DNA from 3 places in the Pseudoduganella plicata genome. Region 2 is predicted to be linked to each of the others. Evidence: predicted binding sites of a transcription regulator. Region 2 holds the regulator's gene; each other region holds the start of a gene.
What was found. The regulator FNR, encoded in region 2, switches genes on or off when oxygen is low (the NO sensors DNR and NnrR bind a similar motif). The targets are predictions, from matches to a motif close to TTGATNNNNATCAA.
Positions count from the first base shown of each region.

Region 1: a site for FNR is predicted at 1,342-1,355, ahead of E1742_RS03745 (hemerythrin domain-containing protein). Genes of this name have one in related genera too.
Region 3: a site for FNR is predicted at 1,998-2,011, ahead of E1742_RS12805 (KamA family radical SAM protein). Genes of this name have one in related genera too.

Region 1 covers NZ_CP038026.1:889,592-894,151, reverse strand. The annotation lists gene E1742_RS03760 (putative bifunctional diguanylate cyclase/phosphodiesterase) at 1-94, shown strand, start outside; gene E1742_RS03755 (hypothetical protein) at 125-310, opposite strand; gene E1742_RS03750 (hypothetical protein) at 469-666, opposite strand; gene E1742_RS03745 (hemerythrin domain-containing protein) at 806-1,276, opposite strand; gene E1742_RS03735 (YqaE/Pmp3 family membrane protein) at 1,691-1,885, opposite strand; gene E1742_RS03730 (hypothetical protein) at 2,160-2,426, shown strand; gene E1742_RS03725 (hypothetical protein) at 2,469-3,467, opposite strand; gene E1742_RS03720 (hypothetical protein) at 3,599-4,378, shown strand.
Region 2 covers NZ_CP038026.1:3,732,661-3,737,220, forward strand. The annotation lists gene E1742_RS16340 (HAMP domain-containing sensor histidine kinase) at 1-1,207, opposite strand, end outside; gene fnr (fumarate/nitrate reduction transcriptional regulator Fnr) at 1,429-2,184, shown strand; gene E1742_RS16350 (FixH family protein) at 2,239-2,751, opposite strand; gene ccoG (cytochrome c oxidase accessory protein CcoG) at 2,761-4,152, opposite strand; gene ccoP (cytochrome-c oxidase, cbb3-type subunit III) at 4,169-4,560, opposite strand, start outside.
Region 3 covers NZ_CP038026.1:2,939,812-2,944,371, reverse strand. The annotation lists gene E1742_RS12815 (methyl-accepting chemotaxis protein) at 1-1,343, opposite strand, end outside; gene E1742_RS12810 (cache domain-containing protein) at 1,427-1,879, opposite strand; gene E1742_RS12805 (KamA family radical SAM protein) at 2,075-3,478, shown strand; gene E1742_RS12800 (MFS transporter) at 3,482-4,560, shown strand, end outside.

The DNA.
Region 1 (4,560 bases), 2.8 Mb from region 2:
CGATTTCCTGCGCGGGCAGGACTGCGACGAGGCACAGGGATGGTGGTTCAATCCCGCGCTGCCGCCGGCGCTGTTCGCCGGCCTGTATTGTTGATGTCGGTGGTGACGGGGTTGCCGACGCGGCTCAGACGCCGCGGCGCTCGCCCGGACAGGCCAGCACGCGCTTGATGGTGGCCGGCTTGATACGCTTGCGCGTCAGGAACATATGCGCGTCGCGCAACCCCAGCGATTGCTGCATCAACAGGGCACGGTTAATGACCAGTTCGGTCGTGACGTCGGTGCGGGAATATGCGCGCTGTACTTGGTTCATTGCGTCTCTCCTGAAGGTTATCTGTGTGCGTGCGAGAGCACAGCGTCAGATTACCCGGTACAGCCGCTCCGGACAGTGCGCCAGTTCACCTATAAACAATTGTGTGACACCCTGCGGCACCCGTGAATTAACGATTGCCACCGCTAAATGTGGTCGGCCTACGTCGTCCGCCGTGCCGGTCCGAACAACGCCGCCACCATGGGGTCGCGCCCGATGGCCCCCACGGTGCGCCGCAGCGGATAGGCGATGTCGTCACTGAGGCGGTGCACGCGGCCGCCGTCGGCGTGCGTGTAGATGCTGAGGCGGCCCGTGGCCGAGGGCTGCGGGACCGGCTTGGTCGACTTGTATTTTCTCATGGGGTTCTCGAGAGTCGGTAGACCGGCGCGACAGAGCGCGTCACGGCCGCGGCAACAGGACGGTACAGTACTGCATACCCGCGCGTGGTCCGCCGTTGCAGCGGGTCGTCCGCATGCACGGGCGCCGGTTGGCGCGCATTCATGCAGGTTCTCCCAACGGCGCTCCTGCGGGGTGCTCCCATTGCCGGCGCATCTGTTCCAGCAACGGCCGGGCGGTGGCACCCAGCAGGTGCAGCGCCGTTGGATACAGTACGTTCTCTTCCTTCAGTTTGTGTTGGTGCATCAGGATGCGCAGGCTGTCAGCATGGTCGAAGCATGCGTTGGCATCGTGCGCGTCGATGGCATCGGCCATGCGCTGCACCAGCAGGCGTATGTGCCCATGCTCCATGCGCATCGTGGCGGTCGGGCCGCCGCCGCCCGTCAGCCGCTCCACGGCGGGGAACAGCAATGCCTCTTCGCCTTGCAGGTGCTGCTCCAGCGTGCAGGCGAAGCGGCCGAACGCGTCGCTGGCGGCCTCCCAGTCGCGATCGATAACATGTTCTTTCGCTTGCTTGTAGTGCGCATCGCAGGCGCGGTGCTCGGCGGCCAGGTAGTCGTGCAATGTCGTCATGAACGGTCCTTTTCCCTTCGCGTTTGCGTTGCCGCCATTGTGCCTCCGGCCGAACCGGCAAATCCTTGACCTAAGTCAAAAATTTCCACATTGACAGCGGGATACCGTGCCGGGATGCGATAAATGCCGGCCCGTCGATGGGCCGGCCTGCGGCAACGGGTCGGTGCGTACGCAGGATCCCCGTGGAGCTGTGCGGCGAGGATCGGGAGGCGCCGATTTTGACGTTCGAGGAGAAGGCAAACCGAAGTAGCGGCTGCGGCTGGCACAGTGGCGCGGTTGGTCGGCTTCGGGCGCACGCTTGCGCCCACCCGGGCGATGGTGGCAAACAGGACCGCATATGGCGACTCCCGCACCGCCAGGTGCCGGTAACGCCTCTCTGCCGGCGCGCACGCGAACCGTCGTTCGCTGCGTGCCTTAACCCCGCTCGCGCATCGCCTCCGCGATTTTCTGGTCGGTCTTGTACTGGCTCAGCGCATACACAGCCCAGATGGTGGCGGGCAGCCAGCCCAGCAGGGTGATCTGGAGGATCAGGCAGATGATCCCGGCGATCGGCCGGCCGATCGTGAAGAAGGTCAGCCACGGGAAAATGAGGGCAATCAGCAGGCGCACGCAATCTCTTTCAGTGTGCCCCTGGTTCCGCGAGGCGCCGGTGGGGCGATCGCCCCGGTTTGCGGACATCTTAGCAGCGGCGGTAGCGACTTGCCAGAGCCGACCCGTACATGGCAGCGCCGCCGCGCACGATTGCGACAGGCTGAGTTATTCCCGGCCTGATATTATTGTTGCAACTAAAGCGCTGGCGTGCCCGCACTCGCGATACGCCAGCGCGATCCGATCAACGGCAGCGACCGACGCAAGAGCGGTCGCGCCATCAGAAGGGAAGACGATGAAAAGATTGATGACAATCCTGGTGACCGGCCTTGCCCTGGTCGCCGGCACGGCCAACGCGGCCGGATGCCTGAAGGGCGCCGCCGTGGGTGGCGTAGCGGGGCATGTGGCTGGCAAACATGGTGTTGTCGGTGCGGTGGGCGGCTGCGTTGTCGGCCGTCACATGGCCAACAAGAAGGCGAAGAAGGAGAAAGCCGCAGAGCAAGCGCGCGCCGAGCAGGCCAGACGGGACCGGGCTGCCGCCCAGACCGCCCCGGCACACTGACCCGGACCGTAGCGGCGTCCGGCCTCACTGGAGTGCCGTGCGCTAATTCCCCCTTGTCGTGCCCGCGTTCCGGCGCCTCATGAGCGCCGGCGTTGCCGTCTGCTCCTTCACCCACGCTCCCCAAAACTCGACACCTTTCATCAGCTGCAGCGAGTAGTCGAGGGATTGATGCGTGCCGTCGAACGACTCGCCCGGCGCCAGGTTGCGAAAGAAAAAGCCTACCTCCTCTTCATTGACGGGGCCGGCCGCCAGCACCGTTTCATACGTCTGGTTCGGCGCGACAGCCACCTGGCGGATGCGGCTGGCGGCAAACGTGGCGAACAGCGGCGGGTCGGCGCCACCGGCCATGTCCATCGCGCGGCTGTGGCAGGCCAGGCAGCTCGAGCGCGGATCGTCGACGGGACCGTTCATGCGGCCCAGGTAACCCAGCTTGCCGTCCGGCGCGCGGGTGGCAAACTGCGCGTCCGCGACCGGGTTGACCCAGCTCTGGGGCGGGCGCTTGCCCTGCGCAAAGTCCGCGCGCGTGAAATCGGGCGACGTGCCCCATTCCAGCCCTGCCGGCACCAGGTTATTCCAGTAGTGCGCATGACCAAGCCGCCCGTCGAAATAGAACGTGCCGAAGACCCACCCGTTCAGGCCATTGCCCGGTTTGTGCTTGATCGCCACGTCCACCTGCAGCAGCCGCAATGCCACCGGCTGACCGTTGCCGCGGATGTCTGCTTCCCATGTCAGGTTGTTGCCTTTCAGGTAGGGCGCTTCCTCATCCGTGGCGTCGGTAAACAGCAACTTGGCGCTGACGGTGCCCTCGGGGAAGCTGAAGCCGGCCGTCGTCGGCTGCGTGCGGTCTTTCCATACTTTCGCGAACGCTGTCGCGCCCACCCGGTTGTAGAAACCGATGGCCCAGTTGTTGGTGCGGCGCGTCTGCTGCGCGCTCAGCTCGTGCAGGCGGCTGCCGCGCTCGAACGTCAGGCCATGGACGGGTTCGCGTGCCGGGTGCATCCATGCGGCGTGATACCAGTCCCGCTTGCGGTTCTTGTGCAATGCCCAGTCGACGGCCGCGTTGCCCTCGACGAGATAGTCCAGTACGGCCTGCAGATAGCGTTCCGGTTCGGTCCGGGTAGTCGATCGCCGCCCATGCCGGGTTTCCGGGCTTGGCCGTCTGCGGGTAGTTGTTGCGCACCCTGAAGCAGGGTTTGGCGGGCAGGCAGGGACGCTGCGCCGACGTGCGGAACTCCTGCCGCGCCAGGCGCTTCGTCTGTTCGCTCATCGTCAGTGCGCCGGCGGAAGAGCTCAACAGGGCCAGCATCGCAAGACACGCCAGTGCTTTCATCGATCTCTCCCGGCCTGCCCGGATGGGCCGCCCGGAAAACATCGTAGCAACCGACATCGCGGCGGTCACCGCGCGAGACAATTTCACGACAACGTTAAACAGTCCGATGATGGTTCTGCCGTGCCAGTGGCAATATTGGTCAGCACCGGCCTGCCCGGTACGTGCAGGGCAGCAGGCGCGACAGGTCTATCAGTGCGAACAACTGCGAAAACCGTTCCGCACTGACGCCCATCGCGCGAGGCGACGGACGCCACCGGGCAAAACCGGACAGGCTGCCGCAAAGGGCCTGACGGCGCCGGCACGGGAAGGCGACGCGCGCCACCTTGCGCTCGCGGCTGAGCATCTGGACCAGGTTCTCGCCGGCGGAGCCAGCCCGCCGGACCGTCTTTCGCGCCCGCTTGCAGGCTCTGACGTGCACCGCACGCTCGCCAGATCCGACGCGGCGAACATCATAAACAGGCATCGTTATCTTGATCATTATATGTTTCGAGAGATTACCTTACCTTCACTGCTGGCAATTGCGCCGATAGTGGATTCGCGCCGCGACCATCAATTGGCACGATGCCGGTGGCGCCTGGATTCGATTGGGCTGGCCCGCGATAATCGCCCGCACGCGGCGTAAATCTGTCTCGCAAACCGGGATTCGGCCTTCTGAATATATTGTGGTGCACCCCGGCGATTTCAGTTGCATATTAATAGGTGCATTCCTGCGGTTAATGTGCGGCCATATAATAAGACAGCTGGATTCGGGGATTGGCCGGCGGTCTTCCCCCTATACGCCGGGGGCGCGGAGCGTCTTTCTGC
Region 2 (4,560 bases):
TGCGGATCTCGTGGCTCATGTTGGCGACGAAATCGCTCTTGGCGCGGTTCGCTCCTTCGGCACGGTCGCGCTCCCGTTCCAGCTCGTCGGCACGCGCTTCCAGCTCCACCATCAGTGCGTGGGCGCGCGCATCGGCGGCCTGCCGTTCGGCCATCAGGTCGTTGAACGCGGCGGTCAGTTCGCCCGTTTCGTCGCGCGCCTTGACCGGCAGCGGCGCGTAGCCGTGCGGCGCGGTGCGCAGCGCGCGGATGGCATTGCGCAGGCGCACCAGCGGGGACATGAGCCGCGACGTCACCAGCGCAATGATCGCGGCCGCGACCAGCGACGCCAGCGTCGCCCACAGGGCCAGGCGAAGCAGCATGCCTTCGAACGGCGCGAACGCCTCTTCCTCCGGCAACGCGGCCGCCAGGACCCACGGCACCGATTTGAGGTGGGTCACGCTGGTCAGCATGCGGATGCCGTCCACGTTGGTGCCGAGCATCGTTCCCTCGAAGCCGCCGTCCAGCGCGCGCGTCATGGCGGTCGAGCCGCCGGATTGGCGCGGCTGCATCAGGCGGTCGACCTGGGGATGCAATACGTAGACCGGGTTCCCGCCTTGGGTAACGGCATAGAAGAACCCTGTCCGGCCCACTTTCGCGGTGCGCAGGTGCCCGAGCAGATTGTCCTTGTACAGGCGCAGCACGCCGATGACGACGCAACGCACGTCGCCTTCCTCGCCCAGCACGGGTGCGACCATCTGCACGACGGGGCGCTTGCCGGCGCGGCCGATGACCGGCTCGGCGATCAGCGGCATCCGATCGGCCAGCACGCGCTGGAAATAGGCGCGGTCGGCCACGTTGACGCCGGGCCGCCCCGGCAGCGCGGGGATGTCGGCGATGACGATGCCTTGGGGACTGGCGACCAGCACGTCGTCGAACAGCGTCAGGACGGCGCGGTTTTCGTAGAAGCCGCGCAGGCCGGCCGGGTTGGTGCACAGATCGCGCGGCTGGTAGCGTACCGATTGCGCCACGATCTCGCGCAGCATGACCAGCTTGTCGTCCAGCTCCTGGGCCGTGCGCCGCACCAGCGCGTCCTGCTGGGCGAACAGTACGCGCGTAAAGTCGTCGCGCATGCGCTGCGCCTGCAGCGCAGTCACGAGCGCGATCATGACGATCGACGTCAGCGTCGTCGCCAATGCGACTTTTGCCTTGATACCCAGCGGTTTCATTGCCCCTCGTCGAGCCGGAATGGCGGTAGCACCATGCATGTATCATAATCGCGCTATTGTTCGGCTGGCTACCCGCGTGGCGCTATCGTGCCGCGCCTTCTCGACAGGTTGATATTACTGTCGCGCAATCGATACCGAATGCCATAGCAACCGTGAAGGAACGGCCGAGCGCCTTCCGGTTACAGTACACTGTGGGCCATCCGAACGAAGACTCCCCACGCATGCACCAGCTTCCCGCCATCACCCTGCCCGGTACGACGATCGACGTGCTCAAGGCGCGCTGTGCCACCTGCAGCATGCACCAGCTTTGCCTGCCGATGGGGCTTGACATGGGCGATATGGACAAGCTGGACCAGATTATCGGCCGGCGCCGCAAGGTTGCCAAGGGCAATGTCCTGTTCCGCATCGGCGACCCGTTCACCAGCCTGTACGCCATCCGGCTAGGCCATTTCAAGACCTACCAGATCAACACCGGCGGCGAAGAGCAGGTCACGGGGTTCCAGATGGGCGGAGAACTGCTGGGCATGGACGCGATCAGCACCGACAAGCACTATTGCAGCGCGATGGCGCTGGAGGACAGCGAAGTGTGCGAAATTCCGTTTGCCAGCCTGGAACAGCTGCTGGTCGACATGCCGACCTTGCTGCGCCACTTCCACCGCATGATGAGCCAGGAAATCACGCGCGAGCAAAGCGTCATGCTTTTGCTCGGCAATATGCAGGCCTCGCAGCGCTTTGCCGCCTTTCTCGTCAATCTCGCCTCGCGCTACGAGGCGCGCGGCTACTCGGCCACGGCGTTCCAGCTGCGCATGTCGCGCGAGGACATCGGCAATTACCTGGGGCTGACGATCGAAAGCATCAGCCGCCTGCTCAACAAATTTAAAAAACTCGGGCTGCTGGCCGTCAGCAACCGCGAAGTGCGCGTGCTGGACCTGCCGCGGCTGAAGGCCATCACGGCCGGCACGGAAACCTGCGCATAAAAAACCGGTGACAGGCTCCTATTTTTGGAAAATGGAGCCTGTCACCGGTTTTTTTTACTCCGCCGCCCGCAACACGATCTCGGGTTCGGTGGGCCACAACCACTGCCCTTCCAGGCGCCATGACTTCTTCTCGTCCTCTACCAGCACCACCCACCGGGTGCGTTCCAGCATCGGCAGGCCGATACTGAACGTGCCATCGGCGGCGGGGTGCAGCAGCAGGCGGATGTCCTTGTCCGGCTGCGTTGCATGCGCCAGGTGCAGCAGCACGGGACCGCTGAGGGCGCCGGCATCGCGGCCGGCGACGCGGCCTGCCAGCTTGCCGTCGGCGGCGTCGTAGCGCACGGTCGCGGATACGCCCAGCAACGCTGCCGCGCGGTCGCGCCGCAGGTCCTGATTGATCGCCTTGCCCTTCCTGTAATAATCGCCGACGACCAGCGCGTCCTGCTGCGAGAAGGCGATCCAGCCCGTATAGCCGCAGGCGGCAAGCACAATGGCGGGGCCGGCCATCAGCAGCCATGGCCAGCGTTGCGTGTACCAGGGCTTCGTCAGTGTCAATGCGTGTTCCATATCGTTCTCCTAGCGCGGCACGATGAAGACGGCCGTTTCGCTGACCGTCAGCGCCGGATCGTCCAGAGCGGTCAGTTGTACCGTGATCTTGTTCGAACCGGTCTGCCCGGCACCGTGCGGCGCACGCAGGCGGATCGGCACCGCGCGCGTTTCCGTACCCTCCAGCGTCACTTCATCGGCCGTCGCCAACGCCAGGCCGGGCAGGCCCCGCGCGGCGATGCGGTAACGGTGACCCCGTTCGGAGGTGTTCATGATCTGCAGCCGGTAGACGTTCTCGATCGCGCCACCGTCCACCTCGCGCCCCATCGAGCCGCGGTCGCGGATGACGTCCATCTTCAGTGGCGTGCGCAGCGCCAGCGAGCTTGCCACCGCGAGGACGACGAGCAGCAGCCCGGCGCAGTAGATCAGCACGCGCGGACGCATGGCGTGGCGCCGGATGTCGTGCACCGTCATCCCGTCGACCACGGCCCGGTCGGTGCTGTAGCGGATCAGGCCACGCGGCTGGTTCACCTTGTCCATGACGCTGTCGCAGGCGTCCACGCAGGCAGCGCAGCCGATGCATTCGTACTGCAGGCCGTTGCGGATGTCGATGCCGGTCGGGCACACCTGCACGCACATCGTGCAGTCGATGCAGGAGCCGCCGTTGATGCTCTTGCCCGTGTTCTTCGCCACCTTGCCGCGCGGCTCGCCGCGCTTGCCGTCATACGTCACGATCAGGGTATCGCGGTCGAACATCGAACTCTGGAAACGGGCATAGGGACACATGTACTTGCACACTTGCTCGCGCAGCCAGCCGGCGTTGCCGTAGGTCGCCAGCGCATAGAACAGCACCCAGAACCATTCCCACGGCCCGAACGCCAGCGTGAACGTGGCGGCGCCCAGCAACTTGATTGGCGTGAAGTAGCCGACAAACGTGAAGCCCGTCCACAGGGCGACCACGCCCCACGCCAGGTGCTTCGCCGTCTTTTTCGAATATTTCTTCAGCGACGGCCCCTGCTTCGCCATCGCCATGCGGGCGCTGCGTGGCCCTTCGATCTTCCGCTCGATCCACAGGAATATCTCCGTGTAGACCGTCTGGGGGCAGGAGAAGCCGCACCAGACGCGCCCGGCGATTGCCGTGACGAGGAACAGCAGCCACGCGCAGACGATCAGCAGCGCGGCGAGGTAGATGAAATCCTGTGGCCAGAGCACCAGGCCGAACAGATAGAACTTGCGGGTGACGAGATCGAACAGCACGGCCTGGCGACCGTTCCAGGTCAGCCATGGCAGGCCATAGAAGGTCAGCTGTGTGAGCCAGACGCACAGCCAGCGCAGGCTGGCGTAGCGTCCCCTGGCTTCGCGCGGATAGATCTCCTGCCGCGCTTCGTACATCCGGATGACTTGGGGTTCTGGCGAATTCATGACACGGCTTCGGCTTCTACCTGGATTCGTTCGACAGGCTCCACACGTAGGCGGACAGCACGTGAACCTTCGATTCGCCGAGAAAGTCGCCAAATGCGGGCATGGTATTGTCGCGGCCCTTGCGGATCGTTTCCATGATCGTCTCGGCGCTGCCGCCGTACAGCCAGGTCTTGTCCGACAGATTCGGCGCGCCCAGCGCCTGGTTGCCGATGCCGCCGGCGCCGTGGCAGGCCATGCAGGCGCCGAACTTCGACTTGCCGAACACGCTCTTGATCGGATCCGACGCCGCGCTGCCCGACAGGCTGAGGACATAGTGCGCGACGTTCTCGATGTCCTTGTCCGAACCCAGTGCCGCGCCCATCGGCGGCATCACGCCGTGGCGGCCGTTCATGATCGTCTGCTTGATCG
Region 3 (4,560 bases), 790 kb from region 2:
ACCTGCTGCACGGAGCCGACAATGTCGCCCATGCTGCTGCCGGCCAGGCTGACGGAGGCGGCGCCGTTGTCGATGGTGGCGACGGAGGCGGCGATCAGCTCCTTGATCTCCCTTGCCGCGGCGGCGGACCGTTGCGCCAGCGTGCGTACTTCGGAGGCGACGACGGCAAAGCCTCGCCCCTGCTCGCCCGCGCGCGCCGCTTCCACGGCCGCGTTCAAAGCCAGGATATTGGTCTGGAACGAGATGCTGTCGATGACGCCGATGATCTCCACGATCTTACGCGAACTGGCGCGGATCGATTCCATCGTCGTTACCGCCTGTGAGACGGCGTGGCCGCCTTTTTCCGCCATCGTCGTTGCCGTTGCCGCCAGCCGGCAGGCCTCGCGGGCATTCTCGGCGTTCTGGCGCACGGCTGTCGTCAGGTTTTCCATCGCACTGGCCGTCTCCTGCAGCGAGCCCGCCTGGCGCTCGGTGCGGCTCGACAGGTCCAGATTGCCGCTGGCGATTTCATGCGACGCTGTGTCGATCGACTGCACGGCGCCGCGGATCGTGCGCAGCGTCTGGCCCAGGTTGACGATGCTCTGGTCCAGCACGCGCGACGTCTCGGCGATTTCGTCCTTGCCCGCATTGGCTCTGCCGCTCGTCAGGCGGCCGTCGGCCAGGCTGCGCACGACGTCGGCTATCGCCCGGATGTCACGCAGCAGCACGGCACGCACGCGCATCGACACCAGCAGCGACAGGGCGATCGAGAGCAGGCACAGGCCCGTCATCGTCATGCGCAGCTGGCCGAATTCGGCGCCCGCGCCCGCGTAGGCCGCTTCGCTCAGCGATTTTTCCAGGCCGGACAAGCGGGTCAGCGCTTCGTCCAGCAGCACGAACTGCGCTTCGGCTTTCTGCATCGAGTTGGCCGCTATGGCCTGGTCCATCTGCGCCATCTCGATCGTCTCCAGCACTGCCTTGCGGTAGGTGGCGAGGATGGCAATCGACGCATCGGCCAGCTTGCGCTCGTCCGGTCCCGACACCTGCGCCAGCTTGCGCAGATTTCCGTCGATGGCCTTGTGCCGGTCATTGATCTGGTTGGTCAGTGCGTCGAGCCGGGCCTTGGCGAAGCTGCCGTTGACCCATGCGAGCAGCTGATAGATATTGGCATGGACGAAGCGGGCATCGCCGGCCACTTCCGCCACCGCTTTCAGGCGCGCCGCGCGCACCTGCACGAGATTTTCCATCGAGGCGTTCTGGCGCACCATGCCGTACCAGGCGCAGGCCGTAATGGCCACCAGCAGGACCAGGACGACGCCTGGCGCCAGCAGCAGTTTGGGACCGATTCGTAATTTGTTCAGCATGACGACTCCCGCCACATCAAGAGAGAAACTGCAAGAAGGAACTGCGGATGCCGCGCCGGCAAACGTACCGGGGCGGCCGGGATTTACTTTTTATAGATGCCCGCTTCCAGCACGACGTCGCCGACGCGCAGGATGTACGTCGTCTTCGGCTCGATCTTGCCGCTGACGGGATTCTTGTACATGTAGTCGACCCAGCCCTTGCCGCTTTTCGCCGCCAGGTCGATGATCTCGCGGCGGTATTTCTTGCCGCTGGGGTCCGGTACGTCCGTCAGGTCCTTGCCGACGATGGACGGGTTGATCGGGTGGGCCAGCACGATGCCCGTCTTGAGGTCGCGCATGTCGACGTACAGCTCGCCCTGGACGAACGCCGGGTCCTTGGCCGCCAGCTTTTTCATCAGCTCTTCCTTGCTGTGGGCCTTGATGAAGGCGGCGCCCCGTTCGGCCATGGCGATGGCGTCTTTTTCCGTGGGTTCGGTGGCGGCGAAGGCGCTTGCCATCGCCAGGCAGGCGAGGCTGCCGATCAGCATCTGTTTCATGAAAAGTCCTTGAGAATGATATGGGGAGGGACGGCATCGCGTTCCCAGGAGTAATTTACGCTGGCGGTGCCATCAGGCAATTGAGCAAACGCAAAAGCGGCTGGTTTCCGTGTGGATATTGACTTGAAGCAACGCGACGACAGGCCAGGATGCCTAGCATGTCGGTCTCAGCCCCCGTCCAGACAGGAGAACGTAATGTCCGCAGATTTAGTCCCGCAAAAATTCAAGCCCTTCACACGCCAGAGCATTCGCCAGGCGCGCCACTGGCAATGGTTGCCGCCGGACCAGCAGGAGGCCGTGCAGGTGGTTTCGCATGTGATGCCGTTCCGCACCAACGAGTACGTGATGGAGCACCTGATCGACTGGAGCAACGTACCGGACGATCCGATCTACCGCCTGACGTTCCCTCACCGCGACATGCTGCCGATCGAGGAATACCGCACCTTGCGCGACCTCGTCATGGTCAAGCAGGACGATGCGGCGATCGCCGCCTACGTGCATAAGATCCGCATGCGCATGAACCCTCACCCCGCGGGCCAGATGACGCACAACGTGCCGCGCGTGAACGATGCGCCGCTGCGCGGCCTGCAGCATAAATACAATGAAACGGTGCTGTTCTTCCCCAGCTCCGGCCAGACCTGCCATGCGTACTGCACGTTCTGCTTCCGCTGGCCGCAGTTCGTGGGCATGGACGACATGAAGTTCGACGCGAAGGAGACGAGCGAACTGGTGTCGTATCTGAAAAACCACAAGGAAGTGACGGACGTGCTGATCACCGGCGGCGACCCGATGATCATGAACACGCGCTCGCTGGCCGAATTCATCGAACCGCTGCTGGGCCCGGACTTGGAGCACATCCAGAATATTCGCATCGGCACCAAGTCCGTCGCGTATTGGCCACAGCGTTTCGTCACCGACCGCGATGCCGACGACCTGCTGCGCCTGTTCGAGAAGGTCGTTGCCGCCGGCAAGAACATGGCCATCATGGGCCATTACAACCACGCCGTTGAGCTGCGCCAGGAGATCGCCCAGAAGGCAGTCAAGCGTATCGTCGGCACGGGCGCTACATTGCGCATGCAGGGGCCGCTGATCCGCCACATCAACGAGGACCCGCACACCTGGGCCGAGTTGTGGCGCACCGGCGTGCGACTGGGCGCGATCCCGTACTACATGTTCGTCGAACGGGACACCGGTCCGCGCGAGTATTTCCAGCTGCCGCTGGCACGTGCGCACGAGATCTTCCAGCAGGCATACCAGATGGTCTCGGGCCTGGCACGCACGGTGCGCGGTCCGTCGATGAGCGCTTTCCCCGGCAAGGTCGTCATCGACGGCGTCGTCACCATCGCCGGCGAGAAGGTATTCGCGCTGCAGTTCCTGCAGGCCCGCAATCCCGACTGGGTGCGCAAGCCGTTCTTCGCCAAGTTCGATCCGGAAGCGACGTGGCTGGATCACCTGAAGCCTGCGTTCGGCAAGGACAAGTTCTTCTTCGAGACCGAAGGAGGCATGCCGGAGCACGTGGAGCACGGGCCAGTGGAACGCAAGGTGATTCGGATCGCTTCGGCGCGCGAAGGTTGCGCGAGCCACAGCAACGTGGCGTGACCCATGAGCGGCGCACAACCGCAGGACGGGACCGCTTACCCGTTGCCGGTGTCGGAGCGCGCCGCATCCGGGCTGGCACGGGCCGTATGGCGGGGGCGCCAGCACGTGCCGGGCCAGCTGCCCGGTGCGGCCGTGCTGTGCCTCGTCTTCATTCCTTATGCGCTGGGACATTACCTGTCATGCCTGCTGCGCACGGTGAATGCCATCCTGGCGCCGCAGCTGATGGCGGCGGCCGGCCTGTCGCCGGCCGAACTGGGGCTCCTGACCAGCGCCTACTTCCTCGCGTTCGCGTTGGCCCAGCTGCCCGTCGGCCTGGTGCTGGATCGGTATGGCCCGCGCCGCGTGCAGTGCGCGATGCTGCTGGTGGCGGCGCTTGGCACGCTGGCCTTCGCCGGCAGCGGCACGTTCGCCCAGATGCTGGCAGCGCGCACGCTGATGGGACTGGGCCTGGCGGGCTGCTTCATGGCGGCCGTCAAGGCCGTGTCGACGTGGATATCGCCCGCGCGGCTGCCGTCGGTGCAGGGCTACCTGATTGCCGCCGGCGGGCTGGGCGCGGCATCGGCCACGCTGCCCGTGCGGCTGTTCCTGCAGTACGCCGACTGGCGCTGGATGTTCATCCTGCTGGCGCTGGGCTGCGTTGTGGTGGGGGCGTTGATCCTGCTGCTGGCGCCTACGCCGCCGGCCGCGCCGCCCAAACGCTTCGACCGGCGCGTGCTGGTCGACGTCTACCGCCATCCCGCGTTCCGCGAAACGGCAGGCCTGGTGCTGATTCCGCACACCGTCTTCTTCGGCGTCCAGGGCCTGTGGATCGGCCGCTGGCTGACGGACGTCGGCCGCTACCCGGAGCAGAGCGTGGCCTGGCTGCTGTACCTGGGCATGGCGGCCGTCATCTTCGGCGCCATCTCCGTCGGCATGGTCACGGAATGGGCGGCCAAACGCGGGTACGACGCGATCACCGTGGCCGGTGTCGGCGTCGCGTTGTTCATCGCCGTGCAATGCGCCATCGCCCTGAACTGGCAGCCCGGGATCGCGCAGCTGGCGGTGGCCTTCACGCTGGTAGGCACCATCACCGGCATCGAGTA